DNA from 4 places in the Halalkalibacter kiskunsagensis genome. Region 2 is predicted to be linked to each of the others. Evidence: predicted binding sites of a transcription regulator. Region 2 holds the regulator's gene; each other region holds the start of a gene.
What was found. The regulator Rex, encoded in region 2, represses fermentation and respiration genes when NADH is low (regulators of the CRP and FNR family bind a similar motif). The targets are predictions, from matches to a motif close to TTGTGAAATATTTCACAA.
Positions count from the first base shown of each region.

Region 1: a site for Rex is predicted at 4,140-4,157, ahead of SLH51_RS21475 (cytochrome ubiquinol oxidase subunit I). Genes of this name have one in related genera too.
Region 3: a site for Rex is predicted at 5,359-5,376, ahead of SLH51_RS24115 (LptM family lipoprotein). Genes of this name have one in related genera too.
Region 4: a site for Rex is predicted at 6,430-6,447, ahead of SLH51_RS14580 (NarK family nitrate/nitrite MFS transporter). Genes of this name have one in related genera too.

Region 1 covers NZ_JAXBLX010000055.1:16,158-24,079, reverse strand. Annotated here, with positions in the region: gene SLH51_RS21495 (ABC transporter substrate-binding protein) at 1-710, shown strand, start outside; gene SLH51_RS21490 (carbohydrate ABC transporter permease) at 912-1,757, shown strand; gene SLH51_RS21485 (carbohydrate ABC transporter permease) at 1,757-2,587, shown strand; gene melA (alpha-glucosidase/alpha-galactosidase) at 2,641-3,972, shown strand; gene SLH51_RS21475 (cytochrome ubiquinol oxidase subunit I) at 4,217-5,557, shown strand; gene SLH51_RS21470 (cytochrome d ubiquinol oxidase subunit II) at 5,554-6,570, shown strand; gene cydS (cytochrome bd oxidase small subunit CydS family protein) at 6,585-6,686, shown strand; gene cydD (thiol reductant ABC exporter subunit CydD) at 6,689-7,922, shown strand, end outside.
Region 2 covers NZ_JAXBLX010000060.1:18,300-26,221, forward strand. Annotated here, with positions in the region: gene SLH51_RS22135 (carbohydrate ABC transporter permease) at 1-285, shown strand, start outside; gene SLH51_RS22140 (carbohydrate ABC transporter permease) at 297-1,121, shown strand; gene SLH51_RS22145 (glycerophosphodiester phosphodiesterase) at 1,151-1,891, shown strand; gene SLH51_RS22150 (ComEC/Rec2 family competence protein) at 2,001-2,975, shown strand; gene SLH51_RS22155 (ComEC/Rec2 family competence protein) at 3,169-4,050, shown strand; gene SLH51_RS22160 (ABC transporter ATP-binding protein) at 4,171-6,105, opposite strand; gene SLH51_RS22165 (redox-sensing transcriptional repressor Rex) at 6,354-6,989, shown strand; gene SLH51_RS22170 (twin-arginine translocase TatA/TatE family subunit) at 7,142-7,324, shown strand; gene tatC (twin-arginine translocase subunit TatC) at 7,342-7,922, shown strand, end outside.
Region 3 covers NZ_JAXBLX010000085.1:61-6,431, reverse strand. Annotated here, with positions in the region: gene SLH51_RS24145 (TRAP transporter substrate-binding protein) at 131-1,159, shown strand; gene SLH51_RS24140 (TRAP transporter small permease) at 1,255-1,731, shown strand; gene SLH51_RS24135 (TRAP transporter large permease) at 1,731-3,005, shown strand; gene SLH51_RS24130 (zinc-binding alcohol dehydrogenase family protein) at 3,027-4,043, shown strand; partial or broken gene SLH51_RS24125 (mannonate dehydratase) at 4,094-4,216, shown strand; gene SLH51_RS24120 (GntR family transcriptional regulator) at 4,422-5,111, opposite strand; gene SLH51_RS24115 (LptM family lipoprotein) at 5,476-5,667, shown strand; partial or broken gene SLH51_RS24670 (DUF4372 domain-containing protein) at 5,915-6,247, shown strand.
Region 4 covers NZ_JAXBLX010000024.1:4,474-12,395, reverse strand. Annotated here, with positions in the region: gene hcp (hydroxylamine reductase) at 1-49, opposite strand, end outside; gene pflA (pyruvate formate-lyase-activating protein) at 218-946, opposite strand; gene pflB (formate C-acetyltransferase) at 1,100-3,325, opposite strand; gene nirD (nitrite reductase small subunit NirD) at 3,569-3,889, opposite strand; gene nirB (nitrite reductase large subunit NirB) at 3,912-6,323, opposite strand; gene SLH51_RS14580 (NarK family nitrate/nitrite MFS transporter) at 6,683-7,922, shown strand, end outside.

The sequences.
Region 1 (7,922 bases), on a different contig from region 2:
CACTTTGGATTCCAGGTAGCAACCAATATACGATTGCACAAGTTCTTGATCAGTTATCTACTCCACTGCTAGTAACAGCTGATGAGCATAACTACGAAGAGGCACTGCTTGACGGGTCATTTGATTGGTCTAACTATACCCCGCTTCCTGAATTTTTAAAGGATTTGCAAGATAGGGGATTAATCAATAAAGATGTATTGACTGCTAGTGAAGCTCAACGAATTGAGTTAATGGCTCAAAATAAAGTTGCGTTTGTGTTTGCAGGTGGAGCCTTTGGCCCAGCTGTAACGGAGTTAAATCCAGATATTCAAGTTGGAACGATTCCAGTACCTGCATTTTGGGAAGGGGCTGAACAAAGCTGGATCGGTGGAGAGCGTAATACGTTTGCAGCTTTCAAAGATTCAGAGAATCTAGATGAAGCAAAGCAATTTATTGAATTTATTGCTCAACCAGAAAATGCGAAAAAATTAGCAGAAGCGACTTCGTTGCCAGCAGGAATAACAAATGTCGAGGCTGAAAACTACTACACTGAATTTTACGATGAGTGGGCTCATGTTCAAATTCAACCTTACTTTGATCGTGTTTACTTACCAAGCGGGATGTGGGATGTGTACGCAACCACAGGTCAGGAATTACTTTCGGATTTAAAAACACCAGAACAAGTATCGGAAGAAATGGAGTCAGAATATCTCCGCTTACGATCTCAATAAGTCTGACTTTAAAAGTGGTATATATGAGGGGCAGGGTATCAATATCTGCTCCTCGATTCATAGGAAGGCATCTCTAGGGGAATTGTGAGGTAGGTAGGAAGTTAAAAAGGAGTTGAGAGTATGAGTCAAACTGTAACGGCTGAAAAAGTTACTGTTCAACAAAAAAGGAAGAAAATCAAAAAAAAGAAACAATCCTCTCTTATGTGGATGTACATTCCGGCCTTATGTTTCGTAAGTTTGTTTATTATCTATCCATTTTTAAACGGCATAAAAATTACCTTTACAGACTGGAATGGTTTCTCTCAACAATATAATTGGGTTGGTTTAGAACAATATAAAAGAATGTTTTCAGATCCTACAACATGGCTTGTTGTAAAAAATACGTTACTTTACGGTATTGGTAGTACAGTATTTCAAACAGTAATTGGTTTAATGTATGCATTATTGCTAAATCAAAGCATTAAAATGAAGGCACTTACTCGAACGATTGTGTATTTACCCGTTATTATTAGTCCATTAATTATGGGGTATATTTGGTACTTTTTCTTCGCCTATGAAGGGGGAGCATTAAATGATTTACTAATGTTCTTAGGGTTTGATCGAATCAACGCATTAGGAAATGCTGATTTTAATCCATGGATTATTGTGTTCGTTAATACGTATCAGTTTGTTGGAATAGCTATGATTATTTATTTAGCTGGCTTACAAAGTATATCTAAAGATTTTTATGAAGCAGCTACGATCGATGGTGCATCGGCTTTTGAGCAGTTTAAAAATATTACCCTGCCTCTATTAATGCCAGCTATAACGATTAACGTTGTTTTGAATGTAATCGGTGGCTTGAAGCTGTTTGATGTAATTATCTCACTAACCGGTGGAGGGCCTGGAAATGCCTCGCAATCAATGTCTACCTTTATGTATTCACTCTATTTCAGAAGACAGGATGCAGGATATGCAGCAACACAAGGGGTTTTAATGGCAACAATCATTCTCATTATTAGCTTGATGGCCCTGATTTACTTCAAACGTAAGGAGGTCGAAGCGTAATGGACAGAATGAGTAAAGGTAAAAAAGCATTATTGACAGCTATTGCTCTTTGTATAACTATTTTTCACATCATTCCATTTTATATTTTGAGCACAACCGCGCTAAAAGTGAGTAATGATTTTAGTTCAAGATGGCTATTTCCTGATTATTTTACATTGGAGAATTTCGTAAGAGCTTGGGAGCGTGCGAATTTAACGAATGCTTTTTTAAATACCACTATCATTACATTTGGTGCAGCTATCTTACTGATTTTCGTTGGTTCGATGGCGGCCTACCCATTAGCTCGAGTTCAGAATAGGTTAAATAAATTTGTATACTACATCTTCATTGGAATTATGGTTATTCCGCCTTTAACTGCGTTGGTCCCTTTATATCAATTAGTTGTAAAAATGGGGATGATCAATACACATGAAATAGCCATTTTTAATAACGTTGCTGCCTTTTTACCATTGACAATCTTTTTATATGCAGGTTTCATACGATCGACGATACCAAAAGAATTAGAAGAGGCAGCAAAAATAGATGGTGCTAGTACACTAGTTACATTCTTTAGAATTGTATTTCCACTATTAAAGCCAGTGACAGCTACCGTTTTAATTATTTCGTGTGTATTTATATGGAATGATTATCAATTTGCCATTTTCTTCCTGCAAGATAAAAGTGTGCATACACTTACTGTAACGTTAGCTAGTTTCTTTGGTGAAAACCAAAACAATATGAACTTAGTAGCAGCAGCAGCATTAATGTCATCGTTACCTATGATTGTCTTATTCCTGTTGTTACAAAAATATTTTATTGCTGGTCTATCATCGGGTTCAGTAAAAGGATAGTTTTCAGTGCTAGTAATAAACTACATTAATATACTTAATTAGGAGGACATCACATGTCAAAAATTACTTTTATCGGGGCCGGAAGTACTGTATTTGCAAAAAACGTTTTAGGAGATTGTATGTTTGTACCTGCATTAAATGGATTTGAGTTTGCCCTTCATGATATTGATGAAACTAGATTAAAAGATTCAGAGCAAATGTTACTAAACTTAGCTAGTAAATATAATCAAACGATCAAAGTGAAAGCGTATTTAAATAGAAAAGAAGCGTTGCGAGGAGCTAAATATGTCATAAATGCCGTTCAAATTGGTGGCTATGAGCCAAGTACGGTGATTGACTTTGAAATCCCTAAAAAGTATGGATTGCGCCAAACGATTGCTGATACAATCGGCATCGGCGGACTTTTTCGAAGCTTACGTACGATTCCTGTAATGCTTGATTTTGCTAAAGACATGGAAGAAGTATGTCCAGATGCATGGTTTTTAAATTACACCAATCCAATGGCAACGCTCACAGGTGCGATGCTTCGTCATACAAATGTGAAGACGGTTGGATTGTGTCACAGCGTTCAAGTATGTACAGATCACTTATTTAAATCGCTCGACATGGACCCAACAGGGGTTGAAGAGAAGATTGCTGGGATTAACCATATGGCTTGGCTGTTAGAAGTGAAAAAAGATGGGAAAGATTTGTACCCTGAAATTAAAAAGCGAGCAAAAGAAAAACAGAAAACAAAACATGATGATATGGTACGTTTCGAACTGATGGACAAATTTGGGTATTACGTAACAGAGTCATCGGAGCATAATGCTGAGTATCACCCGTATTTCATAAAAGATCGGTACCCTGAGTTGATCGAACGTTTCAACATCCCATTAGATGAGTATCCACGCCGTTGCGTCGACCAAATAGAAAGATGGGAAAGTATGCGAGAAGAAATGGTGAACAACACTCAACTAACGCATGAAAGATCCCATGAATATGGATCTTATATAATAGAAGCAATGGAAACGAACATCCCATTTAAATTCGGTGGAAATGTCCTGAATACAGGTCGATTAATTTCAAATTTACCGGAAAATGCTTGTGTTGAAGTACCGTGCGTTGCTGATAGAAGTGGGATTATTCCTTGTTATGTCGGGGATTTACCGGAACAATTAGCAGCGTTAAATCGTACAAATATTAATACACAGTTATTAACAATTGAAGCGGCTACAACTCTTAAGAAAGAACATATTTACCAAGCGGCGCTTTTGGATCCGCACACCAATTCTGAGCTCTCGATGGATGATATCATTGCTATGTGTGACGAGTTAATTGAAGCGCATGGGGAATGGTTACCGAAATATCGAAATAGCGAAATTAGCGCCCCTGTGAATGTTTAGAAGTGAAAAGTCTTATCGAGTGATCGATAAGACTTTTCACTTTTTTTTATTAGTAACGAACAACTAGTTCTCAGGGGCTAGCTAATGTAAGTGCCTTTTGTCACTCTCCTTCAATAGAATAGATTATGCCATCAAATTCTCACTCTTCTGTAACAAAATTGTTTAATTTGTGATGTAATTCACATACATTTCGCATATACAATATTTATATCTCCAAAAGAAACAAATGAAGAGGAGGAGAAAGATGGAATCAGTTGAGTTTAGTCGCTATTTAACGATGTTGACGTTATCTGTGCATGTCATTTTTGCTACAGTTGGTGTCGGTGTTCCAATATTAATCACCATTGCCCACTGGCTTGGATTAAAAAGAAATGATGAGCATTATCTTTTGCTTGCGAAGCGCTGGGCACGTGGATATGTCATAAGTGTGGCTGTTGGGGTCGTAACAGGTACAGCCATTGCCTTGCAATTAGCTCTACTCTGGCCTAGATTTATGGAATTTGCAGGTCAGCTCGTCGCGTTGCCGTTATTTATGGAAACTTTCGCGTTTTTCTTTGAAGCGATTTTCCTTGGAATCTATTTGTATACGTGGGATCGGTTTAAAAACCCGAAGACTCATTTTTATTTACTTGCTCCCGTTGTCTTAGGGTCAGCAATGTCCGCCTTGTTTATTACATCAGTAAATGCCTTTATGAATGCACCGCAAGGCTTTTCACTAATTGATGGACAATTAACGAATATTCAGCCACTTGTTGCGATGTTTAACCCGGCCATGCCGACGAAAGTGGCGCATGTGTTAAGTTCGGCCTATATGACAACAGCCTTCATTCTTGCATCGATTGCTGCTTTTCATTTAATGAAAGGGAATCGCCACGAATATCATCGTAAGGCACTTGCGCTAACGATGAAGGTCGCGCTCATTTTTTCAATAGCGACTGCCCTTGTTGGTGATTTATCAGGGAAGTATCTAGCAGAATATCAGCCTGAAAAACTAGCTGCAGCAGAATGGCATTTTGAAACTGAAGGAGAAGCACCACTTGTTCTTTATGGTGTGTTAACTGAAACAAATGAAGTGAAGTATGCGATCAAGATCCCTTACGCACTTAGCTTTCTTGTACACAGCAACCCATTCGGTGTTGTGACAGGGTTAAATGATATTCCTGAAGAACTTCACCCGCCGTATGAGATTCATTACTTCTTTGATATCATGGTTTCAATTGGAATTGGGCTTACTGTGCTATCTTTGCTTTACTGGATTGCACTTTCACGTAACTGGCAATTTATAAGAACACGAGCGTTTCGTTTCTTGCTTGTCCTCTCGGGGCCATTAGCAATGGTTGCAATTGAAGCTGGATGGTGGTTTACAGAAGTAGGACGTCAACCTTGGATTATGCGAGGATTCATGACAACAGCTGAAGGAGCCACGGACTCGCCTTATGTCGGAGTGATGTTCATTACTTTTGCTGTGTTGTATATCATTTTACTGATTGGAACGGCGGTAGTACTAACGCGCATGTTTAAAAATAATCCAGTCGAGCGTGAACTAGAGGAACTGTCGAATGAACAAAGGAGTGTTGCGAAATGACGATTGAGTTTCTAGGAATATCGGTCTTATGGTTATTCCTGTTTGGCTATGTCATTGTTGCGTCGATTGATTTTGGAGCTGGTTTTTTTAATGCTTCAACGATCGTGACTGGAAAACATCATATTGTAAACTCAGTCATTCAGCGTTATTTGTCTCCTGTCTGGGAAATTACGAATGTGTTCTTAGTATTCTTTTTTGTCGGGATGATTGGCTTTTTTCCTAGTACTGCTTACTATTTTGGGACGGTACTATTAATTCCGATTAGTATTTCTATCATCTTACTAGCACTACGGGGAAGCTATTATGCTTTTGGTACGTATGGGACGAAGGGGCATGTTGGCTATACACTAATGTACGGTGTAACTGGGGTGTTGATCCCGGCCTCCCTGTCTACCGCTTTAATTGTGTCTCAAGGAGGATTTATTCGTGAGACAGCAACAGGAAGTATTGAACTAGATTATGTTGCTTTATTTACAAGTCCATTTGCTTGGTCCATTGTGTTATTAAGTCTCGTAAGTGTCTTATTTATTTCAGCAAGCTTCTTAGCCTATTATTCTTCTGTTGCCAAAGATATGAAGGCACTAAAATTATTTCGAAGATACACATGGATTTGGAGCTTTCCAACGATTGTGACAGCACTTGGAATTATTATTGAGATGAAGTGGCATAACCCTTCTCACTATGATGGGTTGCTATCACTTTGGTGGGTATTCGCCCTATCGTTTTTATGCTTTCTAATAAGTTTGTGGCTGTTGAAAAAAGGACAATATGGAAAATCATTTATATTCGTTGTCTTGCAGTTCGCCTTAGCATTTTATAGTTACGGGATCTCCCGCTATCCTTATTTGTTGTATCCGCATTTAACGATTTATGATGGCTTCACAAACGAGACGATGGCTTATGCACTTATTACAGTGTTTGTCTTAGGGCTATTGCTACTTATTCCATCGCTCTATTTAGTATTTAAACTGTTTATTATGAACAAGCCTTACATTCAAAAAGGCAAAGTTTAAGGAGGACGCCTGTCATGCACAATTTTCTATTGTTTTATGCACCGCTTCTCGTTGTCGTGCTAGCAATGGTCCTTACCTTTTTTGTGGCTGCTAAAAGCACAAAGTATGAGGATTAACAATGAAATCACTTAAAAAGCTGGCATCCGAGCAGAAGGGACGATATTATTCTCTATTTGTTTTGGCCATCATGCTAGGTGTGTTGATCGTGTTGCAATCATACATGATTGTTACGATTGTTGATGACCTGTTTTTAGCTAAACAAACGTTTGATCAAGTATTCCCTATGTTACTTGGGTTAATGGTGGTGCTACTAGCAAGAGTCTCACTTTCTTATGGGAACGGAAAAATCGGTGTGGCGATGGCTGCGAATGTGAAAGCAGTTTTTAGAAAAAGGTTGTTAAAATCGTACGCTAGTCAGACGTTATCCGCGTCGTATAAAGGTCAATTAGGGCAGAAAGTCAGTGTGATGATGGATGCGGTCGATGAGCTTGATAGCTATTTCAGCAAATATGTCCCGCAACGGATTGTCTCATCGGTCGTACCACTTATCATTTTGGTCGTTGTGTTTAGTCAGCACCTATATTCGGGTCTTATTATTTTAGTGACGGCGCCATTTATCCCACTATTTATGGCAATTGTAGGTGGATTAACACAACGGAAGTCAGAGGCTCAGCTTGACAGTTTGTCAGCTTTCTCGGGGCGCTTTCTCGATACGCTTCAAGGATTAGTCAGTTTGAAGCTATACGGAAAATCGCGACATTACAAAAGCGTCATTGAACGGAGTAGCTTGGACTTTCGTGACACGACGATGGCAATATTAAAGGTAGCTTTTACATCGTCTTTAATGCTTGAGTTCATCTCAATGCTTAGCATTGGACTTGTAGCATTGGAGCTTAGTCTTAGACTTGTCGTGTTTAATGAAATATCCTTCTTTACTGCTTTTTTCATTCTTTTATTAGTTCCTGAATTTTTCACGTCATTGAAAGACCTAGGTAGTGCATTTCATGCGGGGAGAAGTAGCATGGGAGCAGCGGTGAAAATTGAGGATGAGCTTAAGAAAGAAGATCGTTCAGCAAGCTGGGGCGCAAATAAGATGCCTGATGGTCCTCGGACAATTGAATTGAAAAATGTTCAGTTTCAATATGATGCAGATGGGTTTATGTTAAAAAAGATTCAAGCTTCGATAAAGCCATACAGTCAAGTTGCAATTGTCGGAAAGAGTGGATCTGGCAAAACAACCCTTCTCCATGTCATAGCTGGACTATTGCCACAGACGTCCGGCACTATTTTAGTGGATGGTCATGATCGTTTTAATTATGCAGAGCATGAGTGGTTTGGTCATATTAGTTACA
Region 2 (7,922 bases):
CGCATTCTTTATAAAATTACATTGCCGATGCTATCGCCAACGCTCTTCTTCTTAGCGGTCATCAGTATGATTGGATCGTTTCAGGTGTTTGATACAATCGCCATTATGACTCAAGGTGGACCGATCAATTCAACAAATACATTTGTTTATTACATCTATGAAAATGGGTTCCGTTTTTTCAAAATTGGCTATGCATCAGCTGCAGGTGTTGTTCTATTACTCGTGATTAGTTTGTTAACGATCGTTTATTTTAGGCTGTTAGCGAGCCGAGTTCATTACCGTTAAAGGAGAGAAATATGAAGAGACATGCCAGTTTAAAAGTAGTAAATGGAATTGGACTTGTAATTCTCGTTTGCATTTTTGCGATGCCTTTTGTATGGATGATTTCAACATCGTTTAAATCATTAGGAGAAACGATTATTTTTCCTCCTAAATGGATACCAGAACAATTGAACTGGGACAACTTCAGTAAAGCGTGGAATTCAGGTCCATTTCTAACGTATTTCATAAACAGTTCAATCGTATCGATCGGGATTCTCCTTTTGCAAATGTGTACGATTATTCCGGCAGCTTATGCCTTTGCTCGTTATAAATTTAAAGGTGATTCATTCTTTTTTGGTCTTACAATGATCACGTTAATGATTCCAGCTCAGCTTATCTTTTTACCGGTTTATTTGCAGATGAGTGCATGGGGGTTGCTTGATACATTATGGGCATTAATCCTTCCGTTTTCATCCAGTGCGTTTGGAATCTTTTTATTGCGTCAGTCATTCAAACAAGTGCCAGAGGAGTTACTTGAAGCAGCTCGGCTTGATGATGCGAGTGAATGGAAAATCATTCTGAAAATCATGATTCCAATAGCGAAGCCAGTCCTTATCACGTTTGCCCTATTTAGTTTTATTACGCACTGGAATGACTATTTTTGGCCTTTGGTCATGACGACTTCAGATGCAGCAAGAACCCTTCCAATTGGGATTACGAAAATTCGCCAAGTCGAAGGGGGAGTCGCTTGGAATATCTTAATGGCTGGTAATATGATTCTTGTCATTCCGATTTTAATTGCATTCTTTTTTGCTCAACGTCAGATCATTCGAGCGTTTGTCTACACAGGGGTTAAATAAGCAACATATGATAAAGGAGAGAAGCCAATATGAAATGTATTGCCCATCGAGGTTGGTCATCAAAAGCACCGGAAAACACACTAGCGGCGTTTCGATTAGCTTTGCAAGAACCACCCATGTACGCAGTCGAACTAGACGTTCATTTATCAAAGGATGGCATTCCCGTTGTCATCCATGACCATACTTTAGAACGGACAACAAATGGATCTGGACTTGTAAAGGATTGTACGTTTTGGGAGCTACGTAGCTTAGATGCTGGAAGTTGGTTTAGTTCTTCTTTCTCCGAAGAGAAGATTCCTGCATTAGAAGAAGTATTTGAGTTATTTAAACCTACCACTTGTAGAATTGTCATTGAATTAAAACAAACAGGTGAGTTTTATTCAGGTCTTGAGAAAGCAGTTGTTGATTTGATTAAGAAATATGACATGCACTCTCAAGTATTGGTCGCATCCTTTGATCATGAAAGTGTAGTGAATGTAAAAAAGCTCGATTCAAACATAGAAACAGGTTTGATCATTTTGGGACGCCCGACATTGGTATTGGAACAGTTAGTACATACAGGAGCAAGTAGTATTTCAATGCACTATGCTTTTATTACAGAGGAATTAGTGCAGTCACTTATTGAAAAAGGCATACGAGTCGGAGCATGGACGGTTGATGATGCCAAAGTAATTGAGAAACTTGGCCAGTTTTCTAAACATATGCAAATAACAACAAATGATCCAGAACAATTTCTTAAAGTAGCACTTCCTACTATAACAAAAGGATAAGGGTCTGTTTCTTTTTCAGGGTTGTTCAAAAAGGGGGTGTGAACCTTTTTGGACAACCTTTTACAATTTCTCTTGAAAAACTAGATTGGATGAAAAAAGGGGGGAGAATGTGAGTTATCGCCTGTTTGTGAACATAAGAATCTTTCTGTTACTAATTTTCTTATTTGTTGGTATGTATCCTATGGTTACATTTATAAAAGCGGAATCGACCTCAATGGCCATAGAGGTAGAAACGGATCCAAGCAGAACAGCTGAGCTATTTGATGAAACAAAGCATATGGGGATGTTGCAAATTAGGTACTTGGATTTAAAGGCAGATACAAAGTCGGGAGATGCGATTTTGCTTCAAAGTCCTGATGGGGAAGCGATGTTAATTGATGCTGGTATGGTTGCTACCGGACAAGAGTTAGATAATTATTTGAATCAATTAAATATAGAAAAACTAGATTATGCTGTGGCAACACATCCGCATCATGACCACATTGGTGGGTATCATACCCTTTTTCATTCTAAACAAATAGGGGTCCTTTTAATGCCGGATTTGCCACATACCACTCAAACGTACAAAACGTTTATCGACCTTAGTAATAAAAAAAAGATTAAGACGCAGTACGTACAAGCGAATGATACGTTTATGCTCGGGGATGAAGTGGAAGTAGAGATCGTAAGCCCTAGCTTTACGGCATTAGGGAAAGCTCGAAATAAACGTAATCTATCGACAGCAGAAGTAAATAATCTTTCACTCGTAATCAAAGTCACTTATCGTAACAATACGTTTTTATTCACAGGTGATATTTACAAGAAGCAGGAAAAAGAATTGATAAAACAAACGAAAGACAAACTAGATGTCGATTTGTTGCATGCACCTCATCACGGAGACAGTACTTCCTCATCGCAAGCATTTATCAATGCTGTTAGTCCGAAATACACAATGATAAGTGCTAATATTCTTCAAAGTATACGAGTGTATAACCGCTATCAGAAAAGTGGTAGTGAAGTCATTGCCACAAGTAGAGCGGAAAATGTATTAATTCTCTCAGATGGAGAAAGCATAACGATTATGACTGAAAAAGGAGGCCACTGAAAGCCGCACGTTGCTTCGAGGGTGCTGAAAAAGACGTATATTAGTAAGTTATGTGAATGTTTGTTTTGGCATTTGCTCATTGAGGAAGATAATAAAGACAAGCTTATTGGTAAACGATCTAATAATTATGTGTATATTTGAGAAACCTTTACTAACACGTTTTTTACAAGACTTTTGGAAGAGGATTGATCATATGAACAGTCAACAAAGATGGTGGTTTTTCATCGTTTTACTCATCATTTCAATCATTGCGCCAACTAGCGGATTTGCGCAAACAAATGATGCAGACAAGCTCGAAATACGATACTTTTATTTAGAGGCAGACAAAAAGTCAGGAGATGCCATTCTATTAGAAAGTCCTGATGGAAAAAGGATGCTCATTGATGCAGGGATGGAACAAACAGGACAGCAATTGGATCGATATTTAAAACAAATGCAAATTGATCAAATCGATTATGTCATTTCCACGCATCCGCATCATGATCATATCGGAGGCTTCTCAACCATTTTAGATTCGTTGGATATCGGTGTATTGCTAATGCCAAACATCAAACATTCTACTAAAACCTATGTAGATTTTACGAACCTTCTTACAAAGCAGAAGATACCCTATCAATATGTGAAGGAAGGGGATCGGTTTACTCTAGGTGAGGATGTTGAGGTGGAAGTAATTAGTCCTTCTGAGGAAGATTTAGACAGTGCTGCGAAAGAGAAACACTTATCTACCGCTGATATTAATAACTTATCACTCGTCTTAAAAGTCACCTATTGTGATAATACGTTTTTATTTACTGGAGACCTTTATAAGAAACAAGAGAAACAATTGGTAGCAGCCAAAAAAGAGTTATTAAACGTTGATTTGCTTGACGCTCCTCATCATGGGGATTCTACTTCATCATCTAGACAATTTATTAACGCTGTAAACCCTAAATACACGATCATAAGTGCCAATATATTGCAAAGCAAACGAGTCATGAAACGATACGAACAAAGTGGCAGCCATGTATACACAACAAGCAAACATCAAACCATTGTGATCACCTCTGATGGCAAAGAGATACATGTAAGTGGATAGGCAGGGTCTGACCAACCTGTATTATCAAAGAAGTTCTGGAAAAAGTAAAAAAGGCCAGCCCCCAGCCAGATCCACTGCGGTTTAACGAAGTGAATCTGGCTGGGGCTAACCCAAACCTAATTATTCTTGCAGTTGTTCCCATTCTTCCATTAGTGTTTCAATTGTTTGTTTTGCTTCGTCAATTTCTGTTTGGAGCGTCTGCGCCTTTTCGTGATCAGAATAAATAGATGGGTCACATAGGTCATCTTCTTTTTGTGCTAAGGTCGATTCAAGTGTATCAATTTGGCTTTCAATTTCTTCAATTCTTCTTAAACGTTGTCGTTCGGCTTTCTTTGCTTCTTTGTCTTGTTCATAGGAGCGTTTATCGGCTTGGTTACTTTCTAAAGAGGAAGAAATTGTTTGTCCCTTTTCTTGTTGGATCAGCAATTCTCGTTGCTTCATCTCATCTTTTTTCTCAACATAATAATCATAGTCTCCAAGATAATTTGTGATCTCACCGTCAACAAGCTCAGCCATTCTGGTGGCAAGTCTGTTTAAGAAATAACGGTCATGAGAGACAAATAACAATGTACCAGGATAATCAATTAATGCATTCTCAAGAATTTCCTTTGCATCGAGATCCAAGTGGTTCGTCGGCTCATCGAGAATTAACAGATTGGCTTTTTTTATCATGAGTTTGGCAAGTGCAAGTCGAGCTTTTTCACCGCCACTTAAAGTGGAAACAGGTTTTAAGACGTCATCGCCACTGAACAGAAAGTTTCCTAGAACGGTCCGAATCTCTTTTTCTGGAAGGAGAGAATGGTCGTCCCATAGCTCATGAAGAACCAACTTATTTGACTTTAAATTGGCTTGTTCCTGATCATAATACCCTACGGTTACATTGCTGCCGAAGCGAATCGTTCCGTTTTTTATTGGAACGTTCTTCATTAAAGCCTTTAATAGTGTCGACTTACCTGCCCCGTTTGGTCCAATTAAAGCAACACTTTCACCACGGTCAATCGCTAAATCTAAACTTTGAAAAATCGTTTCCTCTCCATAAGCAACATGAAGATCGGTCGTTCGTAATACTTCATTTCCGCTTTGACGCTCAATTGTAAAAGAAAAGGAAGCAGACTTTTCTGATCCAGCTGGTCGATCTAGTAAGGTCATCCTATCTAATTGTTTCCGTCTGCTTTGTGCTCGTTTGGTTGTTGAGGCTCTCGCAATATTTCGTTGGATAAAGTCCTCAAGCTTAGCGACTTCATCTTGTTGTTTTTCATATTGTTTTAATTCAAGTTCATAGCGCTTGGCTTTTTCCTCAAGATAAGAACTATAGTTCCCAGTAAATTTAGTGGATTTTGTCCTTGATATCTCGACAACTTCTGTAACGATTTTATCTAGAAAATAGCGGTCGTGAGAAACGATAAGGATAGCGCCGCGATAGTTAATTAAGTATTGCTCGAGCCATGTCAACGTTGCAATATCAAGATGGTTGGTCGGCTCATCAAGAATAAGCAAATCAGGCTTAGTTAATAATAACTTTGCTAGGGCAAGTCTTGTTTTTTGCCCACCACTTAAAGTGGAAATCTTTGTGTTGTAATCAAAATCTGCAAAGTTCATCCCTGAGAGCACGCCACGAATGTCAGCTTCATATTGATAGCCACCATTGTCTTTAAAAGTAAGCTGAAGTTGATCATATTCTTTCAATAGTTTTTCATAACGAGATTGACTTGCTAGTAAATCAGGATCAGACATTTGCTGTTCCATATTGCGTATTTGTTTTTCCATTTTACGTAAGGGGGCAAATACAGTTAACATCTCTTCCCAAATCGATAATTCTGATTCTAGTCCAGTATTTTGAGCAAGGTAACCAAGTTCAGTTCCTTTAGGCATCATCACTTGTCCACTATCATACGAAAGTTGCCCTGCGATAATTTTCAGCAATGTTGATTTCCCGGCACCATTTCGTCCAACAAGTGCAACGCGTTCACCAGTTTGGATATCAAGCTTAATATTTGTTAAAATAGGATCGACGCCAAATGATTTTGATATATTTATACATTGTAAGACAATCATGAATGTTCATTCCTTACTAACTATAATAGATGTAAAAAAGTGACCTTATTTGAAAGTGGCAATGGCTCCGCACGCTGCTTAGAGTTACCGAAAAAAGGTGAAAATCGACCTTTTTTCGGTAACTCTAGTGTATCGTAGATTCTATCTTTCAACAACTTCATGAACAACAATGTAAACCGATTACAAACCCTGTGAAATAGTGTACAATAACCATACGTCTTACAGGAAAACGGTAAAGGAGGCAATGGATGAAAATTGATCAGACCAAGATTCCACAGGCTACAGCAAAGCGTTTACCACTATACTATCGATTCTTGGAAAATCTTTCTGCCTCGGGGAAACAACGAGTATCTTCAACGGAGTTGAGCGAGGCGGTAAAAGTTGACTCAGCAACCATTAGGCGTGATTTTTCTTATTTTGGGGCGCTCGGAAAAAAAGGGTACGGTTATAATGTGAACTATTTACTATCTTTTTTCCGGAAAACATTAGATCAAGATGAAATAACAAAGGTGATTCTTGTAGGTGTTGGAAATTTAGGTACAGCGTTCTTACACTACAATTTCTCAAAAAATAATAGTACGCAAATTGTCATGGCTTTCGATGTGGATGAAAGTAAGATTGGCGATGAAGTTGGTGGAGTCACCGTGCATCATTTAAAAGACTTGCAAGATGTCATCGACCCGGAAGTTACTGTTGCAATTTTGACTGTACCTCAAGCCCCTGCACAAAAGATCGCGGATCAATTAGTTGATGCAGGCATACAAGGAATACTAAACTTTACACCAGCTAGGTTGGATGTGCCAGAAACGGTACGGGTACACCATATCGATTTATCTGTTGAATTACAGGCATTGGTTTATTTTTTAAAGCATTATCCTTTATAAGAGTCTGTATAAAAAGGAGTGTTTTATTCCTTTTTATACAGATTCAAAGCAATGAGTGAAGCCACTACATCTTTTAAGTCCGTGTGAGAGAGGCCATTGCCATCTATTTGAATAAACTCTATAATCAAAATTAGGACAAGGAGGTGCTACCTATGGGTGGATTAGGAGCAGGCAGCATTGCGTTAATTGCAATCGTTGCATTACTAATATTTGGTCCGAAGAAGTTGCCAGAGTTAGGAAAAGCGGCTGGAAATACTTTACGTGAATTTAAAAATGCAACAAAAGGCTTAGCAGACGAAGATGATAACAAGAAAAAAGAAAACGATAAAGCCTAAGTAGGAAGGGTCTATAAATGGAACAAAGAGACATGTCGGTAATGGACCACATTGTGGAGCTTAGACGAAGAATCATTATAACGTTAATCTTCTTTGTCGTGGCGCTCATTGCCGGCTTCTTTTTAGCTGCACCACTTATCACATACTTACAAAGTACACCAACGGCTCAGAATTTGCCGATGAATGCATTTAAAATGACAGATCCGATTCGGATTTTTATGACATTTGCTTTTGCAAGTGCGCTTATCATTACCTTTCCAGTAATTTTGTTTCAGCTTTGGGCGTTTGTCAGCCCTGGTTTGCATGAAAAGGAGCAAAAGGCAACACTGGCCTATATTCCGTTTGCGTTTATTTTGCTTTTAGTTGGCCTTTCTTTTTCTTACTTCGTTCTTTTTCCATTTATTGTTCAGTTCATGAGCAACTTATCTGAACGATTAGGGATTACTGAGCAGTACGGTATTAATGAATATTTCTCATTTCTCTTTCAAGTAACAATCCCATTTGGACTTTTGTTTCAATTGCCAGTTGTCGTGATGTTCTTTACACGTTTAGGAATGCTAACACCGAGTTTACTAACGCAAGTTAGGAAATTTGCTTA
Region 3 (6,371 bases), on a different contig from region 2:
AGAAATTATAAATTTCTTTGTTGACAACGCTTTCAAAACATACTAGTATACAAGTATGTTAGATAAGAAATAAGAGGAATGAAATGTTGAATACTGAACTATTAAAATAAAACATTAGGGGGCTTTATTAATGAAGAAATTTAAATTTTTACCAGCAGTTTTCGCAGCAATGTTTGTCATGTCAGCTTGTGGATCTGATCAGGCTTCACCTGTACCAGAAGAAAATGAAGCAGCGGCTCAAGAAGAAGCTGTAGAATCAATTACTTGGAAATTTGGACATCTTGCTAATGAAGATCATTTGTGGCATAAGACGGCTGAGAGATTTGGTGAGTTAGTAAGTGAAAAAACAAATGAACAGATTCAGATTGAGATTTATCCTAATAACCAACTTGGTGGAGAAACGGATACCATTAATAGTATAAAAGCAGGAACAGCAGATTTAGTGATCTCTGGAGAAACGATGGCTAACTGGTCACCTAAAGCAGCATTAATGGCTGTTCCTTATGCATTTAGAGATGAAGCACATTTAGTGAATGTAATTGAAGGTGAGATTGGTCAAGGAATTGAAGAAGAAATTATTGAAAAAGTTGGGTTGACACCACTTTATTATCATACTCGTGCACCACGTAACTTAACATCTAACAGTCCGATTTCTACTCCGGAAGATTTAGCTGGATTTAGAATGCGGGTACCAAATGTTCCTTTATTCTTAAGTGTTTGGGAAGAAGCTGGAGCAAGACCACAAGTGATGGATTTTAACGAAGTATTTACTGGCTTACAGCAAGGGGTCATTGATGGACAAGAAAACCCGCTTGATTTAATTCATAGTGCTGGATTTGCTGAAGTACAAGATTATGTAAATGAAACAGAACATGTTTATTCTTGGATTTATATCTTAGTAGGTAATGAGCAATTTGAGAAATTATCTGATGAATTGAAAGAAGCAGTTATGGAAGCAGCTGAAGAAGCTCAAGTATATGGTAAAGAACTATTTGATACAGAATTTAGTAACTATAGAGATGAATTGATTGAAAGAGGCATGACATTCAATAATGATGTTGACCAAGATGCATTCCGAGAAGCGATGCTACCTGCAATTCAAGAAAGTTTAACTGAAGAACAGTATTCACTTTATGAGCAAATTCTTGAAGTGCAATAGTAACATTTAAAGGAAAAGGTATACCACTTACTATCATAAGAAAAATGGAGAAGTGAGTGGTATGCCTTTAATTTATTGAAAAAGGAATGAGAAAAGTGAGGAGTACAAAACTATTAGACCGCACGCTGGAGACGGCGACAATATTAACGTTTGCAGCCCTAATTATTGTTGTAGTTATCCAAATTGTTTCCCGCTATCTACCATATTCATTTGTATGGACAGAAGAATTATCACGGTTCTTATTTCTATATGCTATATCCTTTGGTGCCCCACTAGCTTTAAGGGATAAAGAGTTTATCAATGTGGATTTACTACTTATCTTTCTTCCTAAGAGAATTAGAGAGATATATGAGGGTTTTGTTTATTTATTAATTGTTTTATTATGTGCAGTTGTAACCTATTGGGGATATAAATTTATCCTAATTGGACGTGGACAAACATCTGCAACAATGACAATTGATATGTCGATCATTCATGCATGTATTGCGATTTCCATGCTATTCATTGGAATTTATGCTTTTCTTCATATGATTGATTATTTTAAAGGCCTCCAAAGGGGGAGTGAAAACTAATGTTAGCGCTTGTTTTATTTGTATCCTTTATTTTATTAATTTTTTTTGGAGTCCCAATTGCTTTTAGTTTAGGTATCTCTTCGATTATATACTTGTTAATGGCTGATATCTCTTTATCGATTATTCCACAAAGAATGTTTGGTGGACTGAACTCCTTTGTTCTTTTATGTATTCCTGGCTTTATTCTAGCAGGTAATTTAATGAATGCAGGAGGAATTACGGACAGAATTATTAACTTTACTAATAATATTCTTGGCCATATTCGAGGTGGTTTAGGTCTTGCAAATGTTGGCTCATCTATGGGGTTTGCAGGAATTTCAGGTACTGCTTTAGCTGACACGGCAAGTATCGGTTCGGTCTTGATTCCGGCAATGAAAAAACAAGGATATGACGCAGACTTTTCTGCAGCAGTAACATCTTCTTCTTCTACGATTGGTCCGATTATACCACCTTCGTTACCATTAATTATTGTTGGGACATTAGCAAGTGTTTCCATCGGTGACTTATTTTTAGCAGGTGCTATTCCAGGTGTTATTTTGGGCATCGGTTTAATGATCGCTGTCTATATTATTTCTGTAAAACGTAACTATCCAAAAGGCCAAAGACAAAAGATGTCTGTTATTGGGAAATCATTTATTGATGCGTTTTGGGCATTAATGATGACAGTCGTAATCATGTATGGAATACTGGGTGGCTATTTTACTCCTACTGAAGCTTCTATCGTTGCTGTCGTTTATGCGTTGGTAGTCGGTTTATTTGTATACAGGGATCTTAAAGTAAAAGCAATTCCTTCTATTTTATTGGCATCAATGAAAAGTACAGCTTCTATTATGATACTCGTTGGTTTGGCAAACCTATTTGGTTGGATTTTAGTAAGTGAAAGAATTCCACAACTTGTTGCTAATACGATCTTAACTATTTCTGATAATAAAATAATTGTAATCTTGCTTATTGTCCTACTATTGCTGTTTGTCGGTACATTTATGGAGACAATTGCTGCACTAGTCATTTTATTCCCAGTCTTATTACCTGTAGCAATGAGTGTTGGAATGGATCCTGTTCATTTTGGTGTTCTTATGGTACTTGGTTTAATAATTGGTTTATCTACACCTCCAGTAGGTGTATGTCTGTTCGTTGCATCTAGTATAGGAAAAGTATCAGTTGGTAAAACGTCAATTGCGCTTATCCCATTCTTATGTGTAAGTATTTTTGTCCTACTATTAGTAGCTTATATCCCAGAATTAACACTTTTCTTACCTAGTTTGTTTAACTAATTGAAGGAGTTGAGTTGTTGTATGAAAGCTGTCCAAGTAACAGGAGCGCATAAACTTGAAATTATTGAAAAAGAAAAACCTGTCATAAAAGAAAAAAATCAAGTGCTGGTTAAAGTGAAAATGGTTGGCATTTGTGGCTCTGATATGCATATTTACCACGGAACGAATCCATTAGCTACTTTGCCGAGAATTATAGGGCATGAGGTCACTGGGGAAGTGGAGGGAATTGGTGCAGCCGTTACTGACCTTTCTGTCGGTGATAAGGTTGTCATAGAACCGATAGAACCGTGTGGAGAATGTTATGCATGCCGAAAGGGAAGAAGAAATGTATGTAATGAATTGGAAGTATACGGAGTTCACCTTGACGGAGGAATGCAAGAGTATCTTGTGATGGCAGATTATTTGGTCCATAAAGTAAATAAAGAATTAAGTTGGAAAGAGACTGTTTTAGTCGAACCATTTACGATCGGTGCTCAGGCAAATTGGCGTGGCAATGTTCAAGAAGGCGACACAGTCCTTATTATGGGGGCTGGTCCAATTGGTCTTTGTTGTTTGAAAATTGCCAAGTCAATTGGTGCAACGTGTATGATTACAGATTTAAGTGATGATAGGTTGGAATTTGCAAAATCATGGGGTGCTGATGTAACGATTAATGCGGGTAGAATGAATGTAAAAGAAGAAGTGCTCACTCTAACGAATGGTGAAGGCCCTAACGTGGTTATCGATGCTGTTTGTATTCCAAGAACGTTTGAAGATGCAGTTGATTTAGTTTCTCCTGCGGGGCGTGTTGTGGTACTAGGTTTTGATACGACCACTTCTAATGTCTCACAACTTCCCATTACAAAGAAGGAAGTTACAATTGTTGGATCTCGCCTTCAGACGGATAAATTTCCTGAAGTTATAAAATTATTTAATGAAAGATCTCTAGGGATTAAGGACATGGTTACACATGAATTTTCTGTTGATGAGATAAATGAAGCCATTTCATTAATTGAAAATGCTCCGAATGAAATAAGGAAAGTGGTTATAATGTTCTAAATTTTTCATATAGAGATGTAATAAAACATATGGTTCAAAAGTCAGCAAGAGTTCATGACGTTCCAGCAGGCGAAAAATGGCCAATGGATAAAATAGTAGATGTAAAAAAACAAGCGGAAGAACATGGCTTAAATATTGATGTGGTAGAAAGTGTAAACGTCCACGAGGAGATTAACAAATGATGATGGATCTTCGGGAGTTTAGTTAACAATCCAAATATTTGAATGGGAGTATAAGGTGGAATCTTGCCCAAGAACAGGGAAGACTCCACCTTTTTTACTTTTCGGGAAAACTTCAATGCGGTTTTTTATAGAGTACGAACCCTAGTAAGCTAGAGCCTAACGTAACTAAAGGAAGGGCTAAGTAGGTAGAAGTATTTTATTTCTCCTTAAAGTATCCAGGGTTATTTTTTTTGATTTCTTCTCCTTCAATTTCGACTAGACGAAGATGTTCAGTCATAATTGAAATACCTTTTTCTGGGTCTTTTTTAATAATCGAATCTAAGATTATCTGATGCTGTTTGAAAATGTCATCCAACTTATAGTTCTCAATGAGTCTAAGCATTCTTAATCGATTTAAGTCTGAATTCATTTGCTGAATAGCAGACCAAATTCGTGGTTTTCTGCAACCTTTAAAAATAGTTTTATGAAACTCCTCATCAAGCTCTAATAAACGAACATACTCCTTTTCTTCTAAGCAAATTTGTTGTTTCTTGAGGTTTTCTTTTAAACTTTGTATTTCTTTGTTAGGAAAGTCAATACAGGCAAGCTTGATAATTTCTTTCTCCATATGTTCACGCATAAATCGAGCCTCTTCTACCAAAGCCAAATCAATTAAAGATACAACCGTACTTTTTTGTGGAAATACTTCTAAAAGTCCTTCTTGCGATAATTTCAAAAATGATTCATGAACAGGGGTTCTGCTAACATTTAGAGCCTTAGATACTTCAGTTTCAGAAATCGATTGGTTTGGTTTTAGATGCAGGTTAATAATATTCATTTTTAACGTATGATAAACAAAGTCTCTAATAGAACTTTTTGTATTTTTTTCTTCAATTATTAATTCCATAGCTTTACCTCCCTTTGCTAATATAATAACATGCTAGTATACTTGTATGTTACAGTTTTTAAACTAATTAAATGATAAAAAGTGTAAATCTCAGTTACTAATTATTTAGCGGTACCAACAACTGAAACAAACAATTCAACAAGCTTCTTTTTATTGGATTTTATAGTTATTTCCGTTGAAAATCAATCAGAGCAATGGAATGGATTAAATGAGAATCGCCAATTCAAAATAAAAACTTCATTTAGGTTTGTGAACCGTATCATAGATAAATGAGGATGTTTTATGTTTGATTAAAAGAATTTTATAATAACCTAAATAATATTGAGAAGGTGGGAAAACAATAAAAAAAAGGAGGTTACAATAAATGAAAAAATACTTGGCCGTATTATTCTTAACTTTTTCTATTTTTTCATTAGCGGGTTGTGGAAATGATCAGGTACCTGAAGAAGGGGAACAAATTGAAGAAGTAGAAATTGAAGAAGAGAATGGACAAATTGAAGAAATGGAAATAGAAAAACAAGGTGAAATTTTTGACCGTGAAGTAATTGATGACTAGTGTTTGTCTACTCAGAGTCATCTAAAAGGAGTGCCTGAAATTTGGGCGCTCTTTTTTAGATGACAATTACTTTCCAGTAAAAACTATAAATATTTTATATACAATCACTAGCGTTGTATTAAGTTATTTTCAATATTAAAAAGACTCAAAATCTTCAATCATCTGTATTTGTGCATAGAAAAAGTCCTTTATAATGGATAAGTTAGGTGGTAATCCCGTCCAAATCCAATAATAAAGGACCATACGCATGGATAAGATTACACGAAAAACTTCATTTGGACAATGGTTTTCACCGATAAATCTCGAATTATTTGATGATCAAGTGAAAACATTGAAATTAGATTTTTATACGAAAAAACTTACGACGGAATCCATTTTAAAATTATTACTCTACGCACAGCTCGAAGCTCAAAACCGTACTAAAAACTATTTTCGCCTTCTGAAAGTACTTGATACAAAAGGGAATGAGCTTCACTTAATCACCAACCGTTTTGATTTGAGTGCCGAAGAAATTTCAGAGATGTATAAATCACGCTGGGCGATTGAGTTGTTTTTCAAATGGATAGAGCCACATTTAAATGGGTATTTACCTTTTTGGCTCTAAGCAGGATGAATATATAAACTGAAAATTCCGTCAAAATTTATGCAACACTAGTGATCTCCACCGTATAAATTTTTTATATAATAACTCAACTTTCGCACAC
Region 4 (7,922 bases), on a different contig from region 2:
CGATGTTACAGCCTCCAGTTGGTGTTTGTTCGCATTGATGACAAAACATAATACGTCGCCTCCGATTACAATGAATTTTTTCTCTCTATAACTTGTATTTTACATACATCTTTAATGGTTATCTGTGACATTTATCACTTGTTCTTATAACACTTTATTTGTTACCCCACTACTAAAAACCAGCTGTGAGATTAATCTCACAGCTGGTTTACATTTGCTATCTACTTAATAGAAGAGTCTTAGCTTCTGCGATTTTCTCTTCGGTTGGGGGTTCTACATGATCTAAAGCATATTCAAGTCCTAATTCCTTCCACTTATAAACCCCTAATTTATGATATGGAAGAACTTCAACTCTTTCTACATTATCTAATTCGTCTATAAACAGTCGTAAATTTCTCAAATCACCTACATCATCTGAAATTCCGGGAACTAATACATGGCGAACCCAAATCGGAATGTTTTTACTAGAAAGCAGTTTTGCAAAGGCTAAAATGTGATCATTTTTCATTCCTGTTAATGCTTGATGCTTGATAGGATCAATATGTTTTAGGTCTAGTAGCACTAAATCTGTTAATCCAAGTAATCGATCAAGTTTGCGTAAAAATTCAGGATGCTCCTGGAAACAACCTCCTGAAGAATCAATGGTCGTATGGATACCTAGCTCCTTACATTTTGTAAAAAGTTCAATTAAAAAGTCGAGATGAAGCAAAGGTTCTCCTCCAGAAACCGTAATCCCACCACCACTGCTTTCAAAGTATGGAATATAGGACTGAAGATCGTTGATAATTTCACTGACGGTGATCTCTTTTCCTTCGCCAACCTTCCATGTGTCTGGATTATGACAGTATTGACATCGTAACAAGCAGCCTTGCATAAATACGATATAACGTAATCCAGGACCATCTACAGTTCCACATGTTTCTATTGAATGAATCTTTCCTATCATAACGAATCCCTCATTTTTCTAGATAACCAAGGTGACTGATTAGAGTTGCCCCCGTTAGTTGTCTTTATTTTTGATTTTCCTTCAAGGGGGCAACTACTATGCAGAGGCTACACTTTTGTTCTTAGTTCATTCAAAATTATATTGGCATAAACTCTACAGTGATTCGTGGAACGTCCGATTTATCACATCAATTTGTTGATCGCGTGTTAATTTTATAAAGTTAACAGCATAACCCGAGACACGAATCGTTAATTGTGGGTATTCTTCTGGATGCTCCATTGCATCAATTAATGTATCGCGGTTGAATACATTAATATTTAAGTGATGCCCCCCTTGTTTTGCATATCCATCAAGAATCCCCACTAAATTTGACGTCTGATCCTGTTCTTCTTTTCCTAATGCTTTAGGTACGATACTAAATGTATTAGATACGCCATCAAGCGAATACTCATATGGTATTTTTGCAACAGATGTCAAAGATGCAAGTGCTCCTTTTTGATCGCGTCCATGAAGTGGATTAGCTCCAGGTGCAAAAGGCTCCCCTGCTTTTCTTCCATCTGGTGTATTGCCAGTCTTTTTACCGTACACAACATTACTTGTAATCGTTAAGACAGACATTGTTGGTATCGCATTTCGATACGTTCTATGTTTTTTCAATTTATTCATAAAGGATTTCACAAGCGACACGGCAATATCGTCGACACGATCATCGTTATTTCCATATTTAGGGTAATCCCCTTCGATTTCATAGTCGACAGCAATTCCTTGTTCATCGCGAATGACTTTTACTTTGGCATGTTTGATTGCACTTAAACTGTCCGCCGTTACCGATAATCCTGCAATCCCGCAAGCCATCGTGCGAATGATTTCTTTGTCGTGCAGGGCCATTTCAATTCTTTCATAACTATATTTATCATGCATGTAGTGAATCACATTAAGTGCATTCATATACAGTTCTGCTAACCAATCCATCACCTTATCAAAATTGGCAACAACCTTTTCGTATTCTAAATACTCGTCTGTAATTGGTGAAAAAGATGGTCCTACTTGAATTTTAAGTTTTTCATCAACCCCACCATTGATCGCATACAATAGTGTTTTTGCTAAATTAGCACGAGCTCCAAAAAATTGCATTTGTTTTCCTATTTTCATCGCACTTACACAACACGCAATTCCGTAATCATCACCGTAACTTGCTCTCATCAGATCATCATTTTCATATTGAATTGAGCTTGTTTTAATTGACATGTTTGCACAATAATCTTTAAAGTTATTTGGCAATTGATTTGACCATAATACTGTTAAGTTTGGTTCGGGTGCTGGCCCTAAATTATCTAATGTGTGCAGGAACCGGAACGAACTTTTTGTAACTAACGCTCTTCCATCAACTCCGACACCCCCAATGGATTCAGTTACCCAAGTAGGGTCACCACTAAATAGTTCATTATAATCTGGTGTTCTCGCAAACTTAACGAGGCGTAGTTTCATAACAAACTGATCGACTAATTCCTGAGCTTCAACCTCTGTTAACGTCCCTTCTTGTATATCTCGCTCAATATAAATATCTAAAAACGTTGAAACTCGTCCTAGGCTCATTGCTGCACCATTTTGCTCTTTAATTGCTGCTAAATAAGCAAAGTACAACCATTGAAACGCTTCTTTTGCTGATTCTGCCGGCTTTGAGATGTCGTACCCATACGACGTTGCCATTTCTTTTAATTCACGTAGGGCTCTAATCTGTTCAGATAATTCTTCACGTTCACGAATGACCTCTTCTGTCATCGTTGAGCCAGTAGTATTTAATTCTTCTTGCTTTTGATTTAATAAATAGTCAACACCATAGAGCGCTACTCTTCGATAGTCTCCGATAATTCTACCACGACCGTAGGCATCTGGAAGGCCTGTGATGATCCCAGCTTTTCGTGCTAATCTCATTTCAGGTGTATAAGCATCAAATACTCCTTGATTATGAGTCTTGCGATAGTTTGTGAAGATTTCTTCCACTTCAGGTGAAAGCGTATATCCGTAAGCTTTACACGAATCCGCAGCCATTCGTACCCCACCAAAAGGTTGAAGTGATCTCTTAAACGGTTCATCTGTTTGCAATCCAACTACTTGTTCTAATTCTTTATTTAAGTAGCCAGGCTCATGAGATACAATCGTAGAAACGATCGATGTATCCATATTTACAACGCCGCCGTTCTCGCGTTCCTTTTTACTAAGATCCATAATTTGATCCCATAATTGTAAGGAATGATCTGTTGCTTGTTCTAAAAATGTATCATTCCCTTCATATAACCTGTAATTCCGTTGAATGAAGTCTCTGACATCTACGTCACTTTGCCATTTTCCTTGTTTAAATGTTCTCCAATAGTTCATTTACTTTTCCTCGCTCTCTCAAATTATCTGCGATGTACGTTCATACCTTCAATGTGAATACTTTCACAATAATAGGTGCTCACGTTTACATGATTAGTAAATTTACACCTATCTTTGTGATTGTCTTGCGATGACATTTAATACCTTACACTTATTAGTTTATGAGATTTAACAGTATATGAATGTGATAAATATCACAAATCAATTGTTATTCGTGACAAAATGATGAATTTGATCCCTGTTTTACCAGATAAGATAAACGTTGTTTCCCTCTACTTCTATTGGATAAGTTTGTACACTTCCTCTGTCAGGCGCTTGAACTTTTCCATCAATGAGTGAAATAATCCAATCATGAATCGGACAAAAAATATATTCACCACTCACAAGACCGTCAGCTAGTTTTCCCCCTTTTGGATGAGGGCTCTTGTTTTTAAGCGCTCGAACTATTCCATTTGAAAGGCGAAATACCGCTATTTCCTCTTGTCCGACCATAAACACCTGTCCAACCATACTTGGTAACTGATTATAATCAGCAATTTTTATACGTATTCCATTGTGAATCATTGAAAATCTCTCCCTTCTTCTTTTACACTTTCATGATTTCACGTGTTGTATAATAAGCATCACGAATAGATGAATCCTCTATCGCTTTTTGCCATGGCTCTTCATAACGAGCAAGCGTTTTGCTTAGACGTATGTTTAACTCATTTCTTTTCTCCTCATTAAAAACAACCTCTTTTACATGTTCCAACCCTAAACGGTCTACCCAACTAGAAGTTCGCTCTAAATACAATGCCGTTTCACGATAATATTGTAAATAAGCTCCAGTAATTTCGAACACTTCTTCTTCCGTCTTTACTTTACACAGTAGGTCCCCAGCTCGTAGGTCGGTCCCCCCGTTACCGGCTACGTAAATTTCCCATCCACCATCAAGCCCTACAATTCCGACATCCTTAATCCCTGCTTCTGCGCAGTTTCTTGGGCAAGCAGATACACCCATTTTTACTTTATGTGGCGTATCAAGACGCTCAAAGCGTTTTTCTAACTCTATTCCTAAACTCATAGAATCTTGTGTCCCAAAGCGACAGAACTGTGCTCCAACACATGTTTTCACTGTACGTAACGTTTTTCCGTACGCATATCCAGACGGCATCCCTAATTCTTCCCAAACATCAGGTAGCTGACCTTTTTCAAGACCATATAATCCAATTCGTTGTCCACCTGTAATTTTCAGTAATTGTACATTGTATTTCTCAGCGACATCAGCTAGTTTCCGTAAATCCTTCGCTGTTGTAACACCGCCGTACATTCTTGGAATGACTGAATACGTTCCATCTTTTTGAATATTCGCATGCATTTTTTCGTTCACTAGGCGCGAATCTCTTTCATCTCGATAGTCCGGATACACCATACCTAAAAAGTAATTAAGAGCTGGACGACATTTAGAGCACCCTTCATCAGTTGACCAGTTTAGTACGTGCATTACTTCTTTAATGGTTGTTAATCCTTTTTCATTGATTTCCTCAACCACCTCATCACGACTTAATGTTGTACAATTACATACCGTCTTTTTACCAGCAGTATGTGCGAACTCGTCACCAAGAGTGTACGCAATGATGTCTTGAATAACTGGTTTGCATCGTCCACATGAACGACCAGCATTTGTACATCCTCCAACTTGCTCGACAGTGGTTACTCCATCTTGTTGAATGGCATTGACAATCGTTTCTTTGTTAATACCATTGCACCCACATACAATTTCATCAGCTGGCATCGTTGCAATATCATTTGTTTCTGTCCCACCTGATTGAAGGAATGAAATCGAAGTGCAATCAGAAACATCTTGTTTTTCGTTTAGCATTTTAAACAAGCGATTGCTATCTTTTGTATCTCCGTATAACACAATACCAACAATTCGGTGAGCTCTGATCAGAACTTTTTTATAAACGCCTTCGTATTCATTGTGAACGACAATTGATTTCGATGATTCATCGTCATAAATTTCACCAGCTGAGAACAGATCCACCCCTGAGACTTTTAATTGTGTACCTGTAATTGACCCTTCGTATCTTTGGTCTTTCTGATTACAAAGAGTTTGAGCGAGAATCTTTCCTTGTTCATAAAGAGGAGCGACTAGACCATAAACGATTTCTCTATGCTCGGCGCATTCACCAATGGCATACACATGTGGAAGGTTAGTCTCCATAAAATCATTTACAACAATTCCTCGGTTTACGTAGATTCCACTCTGTTTTGCTAACTCTACATTTGGTTTAATACCTGCTGCCATAACGACTAAGTCCGCTTCCACCTCGGTGCCGTCTTTGAACCGAATTCCATCAACACGGTCAGTTCCAGTCAATTCTACCGTCGCTTTTTCCATTAGAAAATTCATGCCTTGTTGCTCTAATTCTTTTTTCAACATAGTGGATGCAATGGCATCAAGTTGACGTTCCATTAAGTGTTCCATTAAATGAACGACATCAACTTTCATACCAAGGTGAATTAAGCCCTTTGCTGCTTCTAATCCAAGAAGTCCTCCTCCTATCACAACGGCTTTTTTATATTGTTTAGCCGTTTGAATCATTTCTGCACAGTCTTGAATGTCACGGAAGCCTATGACACCTTCTTTATCTGCACCAGGTACGGGCAAAATAAAGGGTAAAGACCCTGTTGCAAGAATTAATTCATCATATTTTACATGTCTACCTTTATTAGAAAAAACTACCTGTTTTTCCGTGTCAATTCGTGTAATTGCTTCTCCAGTGAAAAGCTGAATATGATTCGATTCATACCAGGTTAAATCATTCATAATTGTTTCTTCAAATGTTGTATTTCCTTGAAGAACATTTGATAGTTGAATTCGATTGTAATTAGGATGAGGTTCTTTCCCAAATATCGTAATATTGTACAAGTCAGAATCAAGCTTCAATATTTCTTCAATGACACGAACACCTGCCATCCCGTTCCCGATCATGACTAATTGTTTCTTTCCCATGTTCAATCCCTCCGATTTGTTCAATACTTCACAATGTTTGTTTCTATTGCTCATTGTAGGGCATAAAACGTAACAATTAAGTGAGAAAGATCACACTAACAATTAATTGTTCATCAGTTCACAATATGTTCATGACTTTTCCTTTAATAAATATATTTAGGTGAAAAATCAGTAACCTTTTATACCTATATCCCTACTTCCCTCATCTTATTATTATTGTAAAACCACCTTGTTAGAAAAGTTAGTTTTGTTACCGTGTGACAAACATCACATTCAGATTCGATTTAAGTTTGTATGATTTGGAATGTAATCAAAAGAAGCATCTGAAATATATCAATAGATTATTGGGGGATATCAGCATGGGAAGAATTAAAGAATGGAATCCAGAAAACAAAGAATTTTGGGAAAAAGAAGGAAAAAGACATGCGAAACGTAATTTATGGATCTCTGTTCCTACATTAATGCTCGCTTTTATTGTTTGGCAAATTTGGTCGGTTGTAGCGGTAAGATTAAATGATATTGGCTTTGCATTTACAGATGAACAACTCTTTACGTTAGCGGCTATCCCAGGACTTGTTGGTGCATCATTACGGTTCGTTTATACATTTGCAGTTGGGAAGTTTGGTGGAAGAAACTGGGTTGTATTTTCTACTGGAATTCTCATCATCCCAACACTAGGGATTGGCTTTGCAGTTCAGAATCCCGAAACCCCTTTTTGGGTGATGCTTCTATTAGCAGCTCTATGTGGTCTTGGTGGAGGAAACTTTTCATCTGCTTTAGCAAATATAAGTTTCTTCTTTCCGAAAAAAGAAAAAGGAACAGCCCTTGGAATTAATGGAGGTTTAGGAAATATGGGGGTATCAGTTGTTCAATTCGTTACTCCGCTTATTATTACAGTAGGAACCTTTGCTTTTATTGGTGGTGAGGGGCAGTTATTACCGAATGGCCAAGAAATTTGGTTACAAAATGCTGCCTTCATATGGGTGATTCCGATTATTGTAATGACAATTGTTGCTTATTTCGGAATGGATAATCTTCCAACATCTAAGCAATCAGTTAAAGACCAATTTATCATTGTGAAACGTAAACACACATGGATCATGACCATTTTATATGTAGCAACATTCGGTTCATTTATTGGGTACGGTGCAGCATTTCCATTATTACTTCGTTCACAATTTCCTGAATATGTTGCTTTAGCATTTCTTGGTGCCTTTTTGGCTGCCGCGTTCCGTCCTATAGGTGGTTGGATCTCTGATAAATTTGGTGGCGCTAGAGTAACAGCTTATGTTCTTGTCGTTATGGCACTTGGAGCATTTTCTGTTATTTACTTTATCAGTCAACAACATTTTGTTGGATTCTTACTATCATTCCTTCTTTTATTTATGGCTGCTGGAGCGGGATCTGGATCCACATTCCAAATGATTCCAATTATCTTTCCTGTTAAAGAAGCAGCTCCTGTTTTAGGATTTACGGCGGCATTTGCAGCGTATGGATCTTTCTTCATCCCGCAACTATTTGGATGGTCTGTATCCACTACAGGTACTCCAATTACAGCGTTGTATTTCTTTATTGGTTTCTATGGTATTTCTATTCTAT